2 regions of the Pokkaliibacter sp. MBI-7 genome follow, and region 1 is predicted to be linked to the other one. Evidence: predicted binding sites of a transcription regulator. Region 1 holds the regulator's gene; the other holds the start of a gene.

Evidence for each region. The regulator FliA, encoded in region 1, starts transcription of late flagellar genes. The targets are predictions, from matches to a motif close to CTAAAGTTNNNNNNNNNNCNGCCGATA.
Region 2: a site for FliA is predicted at 1,790-1,816, ahead of QCD60_RS25070 (DUF5610 domain-containing protein). Genes of this name have one in related genera too.

Annotation. Positions count from the first base shown of each region.
Region 1 covers NZ_JARVTG010000001.1:317,027-321,371, forward strand. Annotated here, with positions in the region: gene QCD60_RS01580 (protein phosphatase CheZ) at 1-734, opposite strand, end outside; gene cheY (chemotaxis response regulator CheY) at 750-1,142, opposite strand; gene QCD60_RS01590 (RNA polymerase sigma factor FliA) at 1,225-1,944, opposite strand; gene flhF (flagellar biosynthesis protein FlhF) at 2,020-3,585, opposite strand; gene flhA (flagellar biosynthesis protein FlhA) at 3,669-4,345, opposite strand, start outside.
Region 2 covers NZ_JARVTG010000002.1:1,168,667-1,173,011, forward strand. Annotated here, with positions in the region: gene QCD60_RS25060 (PepSY-associated TM helix domain-containing protein) at 1-987, opposite strand, end outside; gene QCD60_RS25065 (DUF2946 domain-containing protein) at 1,218-1,628, opposite strand; gene QCD60_RS25070 (DUF5610 domain-containing protein) at 1,856-2,578, shown strand; gene QCD60_RS25075 (PTS fructose-like transporter subunit IIB) at 2,667-4,345, opposite strand, start outside.

The DNA of each region.
Region 1 (4,345 bases):
CTTCCTGTAGGAAGTTGTGGCCCTTCGCCAATTATTTTTTGCTCTTCTGTTTTCTGATCCTGTGGCTCGAAGTCATGGGTAATTCCAGAGATGAAATCCACCTTGCCTGCCATACGCACCATCTGCACCAGATTTCGCTCAACTTCTGTGACGAGCGATATCACCCGGCGTATAAGCTGCCCGGTCAAATCCTGATAACCCTGGGCCATCAAAATTTCGGTAAGGTTGGTATTAAGAGATTTGGAGCCAGACTCAACTTGCTTAAGGAACTCAGAGGTTCGCTTGAATAATTCACGGAATGCCTTGGCATCCATTTCACGCTTAACGAGGCGCTCCCAATCCTCTCTCAATAGCTCGGCCTGGCTACCTAGCTTTTCAGCTACGGGCATACTCTCATCCACCATGTCCATGGTGCGATTAGCCGCTGTACCTGTAAGTTCAATAACATAATTCAAACGCTCGGAAGCATCTGTGATGTTTTGAACATCTTCTGAATGGGCAATCAGAACATTGTGCTCAAAGTCAGAGTGAAAGGCCTTAATTGACTCATGCAACGCACGAGTTAACTTACCGACTTCTCTAAACAAGGCCTCATTACGAGCCTCGCTGAGGCGATGAATAACCCGAATAGCGCCACTGAAATCACCTGACTCCAGTTGCCCCATTATCTCCTCAGCCCCCCGTATCAGGGTCTGCTCAAACTCTTGCAGATCCGTTTTCTCTTGTCCTGACATACAGGGTTACCTTAGTTACGAAGTGGCTTCTATACGTTCAAAGATTTTCTCAATCTTTTCTTTAAGAACCGCAGCGGTAAACGGCTTGACCACATATCCGTTAACACCAGCTTGTGCAGCAGCGATAATCTGCTCGCGTTTAGCTTCAGCGGTTACCATCAGGACAGGTAAACGAGCCAGCTTGGGATCGGCACGAACTGCCTTCAGCAGATCGATACCTGACATGCCAGGCATGTTCCAGTCGGTGACGAGGAAATCAATATTTCCACTTTTCAGTATCGGCAATGCCGTACTACCGTCATCAGCCTCTACCGTGTTGGTAAAGCCAAGATCACGCAGCAGATTCTTGATAATTCGTCTCATCGTCGAAAAATCATCAACGATAAGAATTTTCATGTTTTTATCCAAGGCAACCTCCGTCATGCCTCAACGGCTGAGCCCAAAGCTCTTATAAAAATTAGTTTAACTTCAAATCTTTACAAGGTGAGTTTTATACCTGAAGCTGCCAACCTGACAACTTTGCGCGCAATCGCATAGCTGCCTGACTATGAATTTGACAAACTCTGGACTCACTAACACCCAGGACTGCACCAATCTCTTTTAAGTTCAGCTCTTCATCGTAGTACAACGAAAGCACCAAGCGCTCACGTTCAGGTAGTAACTCAATTGCTTTTGCCAGCGCACCTGCAAAAGCTTCCTTCTGGTGTTGATCCTCTGGTGATGCATGATCACCGGCAATCTGAACCCCAGGCCCGTCATCCTCCTGATCTGTAAGCTCTTCATAACTGAACAGCCGTGTTGAGGCGCTATCCTGCAGCATACTGTAGTACTCATCCAGAGACACTCCCAGTTCCGCAGCCACTTCATAATCCTTGGCATCTCTGCCATGCATTGCTTCAATCTGCTGAATAACCTCACTTATGCGGCGCGCATTTCGATGCACTGAACGCGGCGACCAATCGCCCTTTCGCACCTCATCAATGATGGCTCCTCGAATTCTGATCCCTGCATAGGTCTCAAAACTCGCCCCTTTGCTAGCATCATACTTCCGGGACGCCTCTATCAAACCAATCATCCCAGCCTGGATCAGATCTTCAACCGATACACATGAAGGCAAGCGCGCCAGCAAATGGTGAGCAATACGTTTTACCAAGGGGGCATAACGACTCACAAGATCGTGGCTTGATGACGGATACAACTGGTTATACATGCTCTTCCTTATAACCGCCCCGAACGAATAACTATCTTGTTACTTTTACCAACACCATTGACTAAAATTCTAAAATCAACCTGCCCTGCCGTAAGTCCTGGCTGGCTCTGAGCTCACAGCTGCTGGCATGAGATTATCAATAGCATGCACTGCTCTGCTTACCAGCTGACCTGACTTGGCGAGAGCCAGATCATCAGGCACCCTCTGCCCATCAGTAATGTAGGCTATTTTAAGGGCATGTTCGATAACTACGCTCAATGCCTCACCGAGATTAACCGCCTCATCTAACTTAGTCAGAATACCCGCATCGATTCCCAATGGGCGATAAGACTGATATGCCGATCTCAGCACCTGTACCTGGCTGGTGCAAGGCAAAACCAACAGTTTGCGCAATTTAATGCTAACCTGGCTTAATTGGTGAAGTTGCTTGTCTCTATGCACATCCTGGGCGCTCATCCCGGCAGTATCCACCAAAACCAGGTTTTTATCCCGAAGTGAGCGCAATGTTTCATTCAAAGAATGACGCTCATCAACCACGCGTACCGGCACGTCTAATATATGCCCGAAAACACGTAATTGCTCATGAGCAGCAACACGATAGCAATCCGTTGTCACCAGCGCCAAGCCAGCACTACCGTGTTTCAAGACATATCGAGTTGCCAGTTTGCCAATTGTCGTGGTTTTGCCACTGCCTGTAGGCCCAACCAGGGCAAACATCCCCCCACTCTCGACAGGATCAGCATCAAACGTCGATATAGCAGCTGCCAAGCGTTGCAGGACCTGACGCCATGCCTGCTTGGGCTCTAAACCACTATCCAAAGCATGTATTAACTGTCTCGATAGCGGCACACTCAAACCCATCTTATGTAAACGAGTTTGAATCTGTATCTGCAGTGGCTTACTGCGTTCTGCAAAACTGGTACTTGTAGCGGCCTGCTGAGTATTTTTCAGCTGTTGCTCAAGCATACCTTTCAGCTGTTCAATCTCACCGCGCATTGAGTTAATTACACGACTATCATCCTGCCTTCTTGCCTCATCCTGGTGGGTGTTTGACAGCTCCAGTTCAACATGCCGCTCTGGATTCACAGGCCTGGCAGAAGTAAGCTCCTTAAGCGTCCGTACCTCTTGTGAAAAAGTATCAACGTGCTCGGATGAAGATTGTGGAGCCTGCCCCTCGTACGCGACAGAACCATACTCACGAACCGCATGCTCACTTCTTCGCGACTGTCGCTCCTGCTCCAGACGCCGTAACAACTCAGCTACAGACTCCTTATCCAAGCCTGGTGTCGGGCTACTTTTTGTTGGAATCGGCTCATGAATCCTACCTTGCTGAGCATCTCTCACTTGCTGAAAGCGTTGAGACAATGGAGAAGAGGAAGCTCCAGCAGCCGGCTTTGGAGGTTGCGTCCGACCGTGCGATAACGGCGAAGTACCTGCCCGTTCATCCTTAATGGGATCTGTTGCTCGTGTCTGGGGCAAAGGAGCCGACTTTACTGGTGGCTCATAATCAATGGCCACCATGATTTCAACACCACCAGCCACCCTTTTATTGGACAAAATAACAGCGTCCGGACCAACTTCCTGCCGGACCAGACGCATCGCTTGTCTCATATCAGGCGCGAAGTAGCGCTTTATCTTCAACTTCGCCTCCTGTGCAAGTGCCCAATGGGGTGTTGGCTCATAAAGTTAACAACAGACCTAATCGGAAAATTCTCTAAAGAGGGTTAACCGCCCACAGTTGCAACAATAGTGATCTGTTTATTTTCCGGTATTTCCTGATATGACAGTACATGAATAGTATGACTGCCATAGCGTACAAACTTAGCCATCAAGTTACGCAACGGTGCAGCAACGAGCAATACCGCAGGACGCCCTGCCACCTCTTGATTCTGCGCTGACTGCTGCAGTGAAGACTGCAGGCGCTCAGCCATTCCAGGCTCAAGTATAAGGCCATCCTCATGATTTTGCTGACTTTGCTGATAAGACTTAAGCAAAATCTGCTCCAGCTTTGGCTCTAACGTCATAACTGGCAGTTCGGTTTGAGTACCATTTATGTTCTGAATGATGAGTCGGGACAGCGCAATTCTGACGGCAGCTGTCAATTGCTGCGGATCCTTACTTCTTCCTGCCAACTCAGTAAGAGCCTCAGCGATAGTACGAATATCTCTGATAGGCACCTGCTCTCTCAGTAAATTTTGTAATACTTTCAATACAATACTAACTGATAGTAACCCAGGCACCAAGGATTCGACCAGTTTTGGCGCGCTTTTCGCAAGGTTATCAAGTAAATGCTGAACTTCCTCATGACCGATCAATTCAGCGGCATGCTCTTGCATTACCTGGTTGAGATGAGTGGCAATAACTGTTGCAGGATCAACTACTGTGTACCCCAGAGTCTGTG
Region 2 (4,345 bases), on a different contig from region 1:
AATAGCAATGGTATCCACCTGCGTCGGCCAGGAGCGATCGACTTCACGTACCATCCAGGCTTGATCGGCGGCCTTGGGAGGGCGAATTTCGATTTTGGCGGCATCTATACCGCCATCCCGCGCTACCTTGAGGATGGTATCGAACATCGCAGGATCAGCCAGGCTGACCATCGGGGCCGCTGCCTGCATCTGATGATCAGCATGCTCACCCATTGGCATGGCTCCGGCGCCTTCCAGCTGCAAGGATACGGAAGGAGTCACCCAGCCAAACTCGGAGCGTAGAGCGTCGATTCGATCCCCCGCCCATTTGGACCAGGTCAAACCTGTTGCAGAGAAAAACAGCAGCCCCAAGCCGATCCACAGCCCGGTCAGACCATGCAGGCGACGATGACGCAGGTAGCCATTGCGTTTGGCCACTTCGCTGCGGTTCTTGTTGCCGCCCGTCAGCCACAGCGCGAACCCTCCCAGCGCCGCGATCCACAGCCAGGACGCCGCCAGCTCACTGTAATTACGACCGACATCACCGAGCAGCAAATGGCGATGCATATAGTCAATTTTGCTGCGCAGCGGCAGCACTCCACTGGTGCCGTAAACCACCAGATCGCCTTTGACGGCCAGCGTAATCGGGTCAACGAAAATGGCCCGACTTTCCGACTCACCCAACCCTGGCTCACTGAACATGACCCGTGTGGTGGCATGGGCGTCAGGTGCAGGCCGCACGGCAAACAGTTTGCCCTGCCCCGCCATTGCCGCCTGCGCCACTTCGATTTGCTCTGCCAGTGAATGAGCGGGGCCAGTTGCGGTGGTGGTCAGTTGATCCTTATACAGCCAGTCCTCCAGCTGCGGGGTCAGTACATAGGCCGTACCAGTCAACGCTGCGGCCAGAATAAAGGGCCCGACAAATAATCCAATGTAGAAATGCAGACGGGTAATCAATGCCAGTAAAGCAGCTGCCTGACTGACCTGAGAACGATTGATAGATGACATCTGATTTACCTGTATCAACCCACGTTACGACGGTAACAGCAGGACAGGACGATGATCACAGGCTGCCAGTACAGCCTGCCGCCGAGTTTAGAACCTGTTAACGATCTCGCGAGCGATAGCCAGTCAGAGCGAAAAGCGCTGAGGAAGCGACGTTTACTGGTGGTAAATGAGCATCCCTAAAGGCTGTTCAACGCCGTGTGACTGACACGCCGCAGATCGTAAGCACGTTCTCAGATGGAGAACCCGGCAGCAGGCGGCGCACGGGAATTAGCATGGGAATAGCAGCGACAGGAAGGTGGCTGCCAGCATGACGGACACTCTGGCGCGACGACTGCACCGCGCACAGCACCGGCAAACGGCAGCTCATCCAGCAAGCCGGAGAGATGTGCCAGCAACGTACAGTAGCCACATGCATCATGCACACCGGTCACCGGTGTATCTGCATGCGTGTGCCGCTGCTCTGCACCAGACACTGCAGCGACGTGACACAGGGCCGTATCTGCAAACCCGGCCGCAGAATAGGAAGCGGCATTGAGCTGAGCGCCAACCGGTGCCAGATACAACATCAACATCGACAACAACGCTAACCAGGCGGGAGCCCGGCGCATGTGGCGATGCTGATTGAAGGTTGTCTGATACATGGGTGCTCTCAGAAATGCAGGCGCGCATTCTAGCGACAGCCTCTGTGAAAAGGCAGCGTGAAGTGCCGTTCCGGGGTGCGACAAAACAGCGCAGGTGCCTCAGGCAGCGGGTCTGCATAAATCGCGCTCATCACCAATGTGGAAAGAATGAGCACAATTGAGTAAAGACTTTGTCAGGCCAGCCGATACAGCGGGCATCCCCATATCCAGACCAGAGAGGTAGGGAAATGAAAATCGGTAACTATCAGGACACCGGTGGCCAGGTAAGCTATTCCAATAGCCAAAAAACTACCGGAAACACTTCCAGCAACAACGCCTCATCCAGCGCAACCGACAGTACCGAAGATAGCTCAGGTAGCCAGAGCAGCACTGCACTGGGCAGCGGGTTCAGCGTCTCCGACACCATGGAAGAAAACCAGAACCAGATTAACCAGAAGCTGATGGAGGCGGTGTCCACCTTCCAAAGCTCGCTCAAAGACAGCGATGGCGCCCTGGGCCTGGTCATGAAGACCGTCATGGACCGGGTCAGTGAAAGCCTCAACGAAGACGGCAGCAGCTCCGACAGTACAGACAGCAGCAGCCAGGCCGGCTCCACCAGCGGCCCCCAGAGTACCAACCCCTACAGCGACAGCCAGAAAGACTACTGGTCACCAGAAAATACCGCCAAGCGCATCGTTGCCTTCGGTACAGGTTTCTTTGGCCAGTATCTCGACCAGCACAGCGACAAGGATCTGGAGACCGCACTGTCTGACTTCAGTGCGCTGATCAGCGGCGGCATCGACAAAGGCTTCGATGATGCCAAGAAACTGCTCGATGGCATGGGAGTGCTGCAAGGTGATGTGTCAGACAATATCGATGCCACCTATGAGCTGGTTCAAAAAGGTCTGAAAGACTTCATCGACAATTACCCACGCCCCGACTCCAGTAGCTCGACGACCAGCAGCAGCTGATCCTGCACGAGCGACACATAAAAAAGGCGGGGCTTTAACGGCCCCGCCTTCGCTCACTGCTGAGCAAACCTCACATCACTATTAACGCTTAACCCGCTACGGCCACCGCCTCAGCCGTTTTCTGTTTGACCAGCATATAACCGATACCGGTAATCAGTGAGCCAATCACGATAGCGCCGATATACAGCATCACATGACTAATGGCATTGGGAATAAACAGCACGAAGATACCGCCGTGTGGCGCCATCAGCTGCGCATTGAAGATCATCGACAGGGCACCTGTCACTGCACCACCGACCATACAGCAGGGAATGACACGCAGTGGGTCTTTGGCCGCAAAGGGAATCGCACCTTCAGAAATAAAGCACAAGCCCAGCACGAATGACGCCTTACCGGCTTCCTGCTCCGCCAGCGTGAACTTGTTGCGCGCCAGGAAGGTGGCAATGCCCATGCCAATAGCGGGTACCATCCCGGATGCCATGACCGCGGCCATCGGCTCATATGTCTGACTGGCCAGCAGCCCGACACCGAAGGTATAGGCAGCCTTGTTGACCGGGCCACCCAGGTCAAAGCACATCATCGCGCCCAGAATAACCCCCAGCAGTACGGCATTGGCAGAGCCCATGCTTTTCAGGAACTCAGTCATGGTCGACATGATGGAAGCCACAGGGCCGCCCACCACATAGATCATCACTAGCCCGGTCAGCAGGGTCGACAACAGCGGGATAATCAGAATCGGCTTCAGGGCTTCGAGGTTTTTCGGTAGCTGCACCTTATCCACCAGGAATCTGGCGCTGTAACCGGCAATAAAGCCCGCCGCGATGCCGCCGAGGAAGCCCGCACCAATCGAGCTGGCCAGCATACCGCCAACCAGACCGGGCGCCAGACCCGGACGGTCAGCAATGGAATAGGCGATGTAGCCTGCCAGTACCGGAATCATCAGGGCGAAGGCAGAGCCACCACCGATTTTCATCAGCGCAGCGGCCAGTGTGCCTTCCTGCTTGAATGCCTCGATACCAAAAACGAATGACAGCGCAATGATCAGACCACCGGCTACTACCACCGGCAGCATGAAGGACACGCCCGTCATCAGGTGCTTGTAGGCACCTGTTTTTTCTTTCTTGAAGGTCTTTTTCACCTCGCCCTGAGCAGCGGCAGCGGATTCAACCTGCGCCTCTGCCTGCGCCAGCCGGATGACTTCCGCTGACTTCTTGAGCGCGTTACCGGTACTGGTGCGATAGATACGTTTACCGGCGAAGGGCGCGGTGTCCACTTCGATATCCACGGCCAGAATGACCAGATCTGCCCTGGCAATGTCTTCGTCGCTCAGAGTGTTCTTGGCGCCCACCGAACCACGTGTTTCCACCTTGACCTTGTGACCCTGACGGGTACCGGCGTCCTGCAGCGCTTCGGCTGCCATGAAGGTATGCGCCACACCGGTCGGACAGGCGGTCACAGCGATGATATTGAGACAATCGCTGGCAACCGCAGGGGTGGCAGCGATGGCTACTGGCGCGCTCGATATCTTGGCAGCGGCAGAGACAGCCGCGCCTTCGACTACTCGGGCATTGAGATTAGCGCGCTCCAGCCACTCCACCGGGTTTTCCAGTGTTTCGGTTACCGAACCACGGAATGCCCGTTTGCCCGCAAAGCGGGCCATATCGACCACGCCTTCGGCAGCAATAGCGATCAGATCTGCTGCGGCGATCTGCGCGGCAGTGAGCATCTGCGCGGGCTGTACGCTGGAGTGAATTTCTGCCGTGGCAT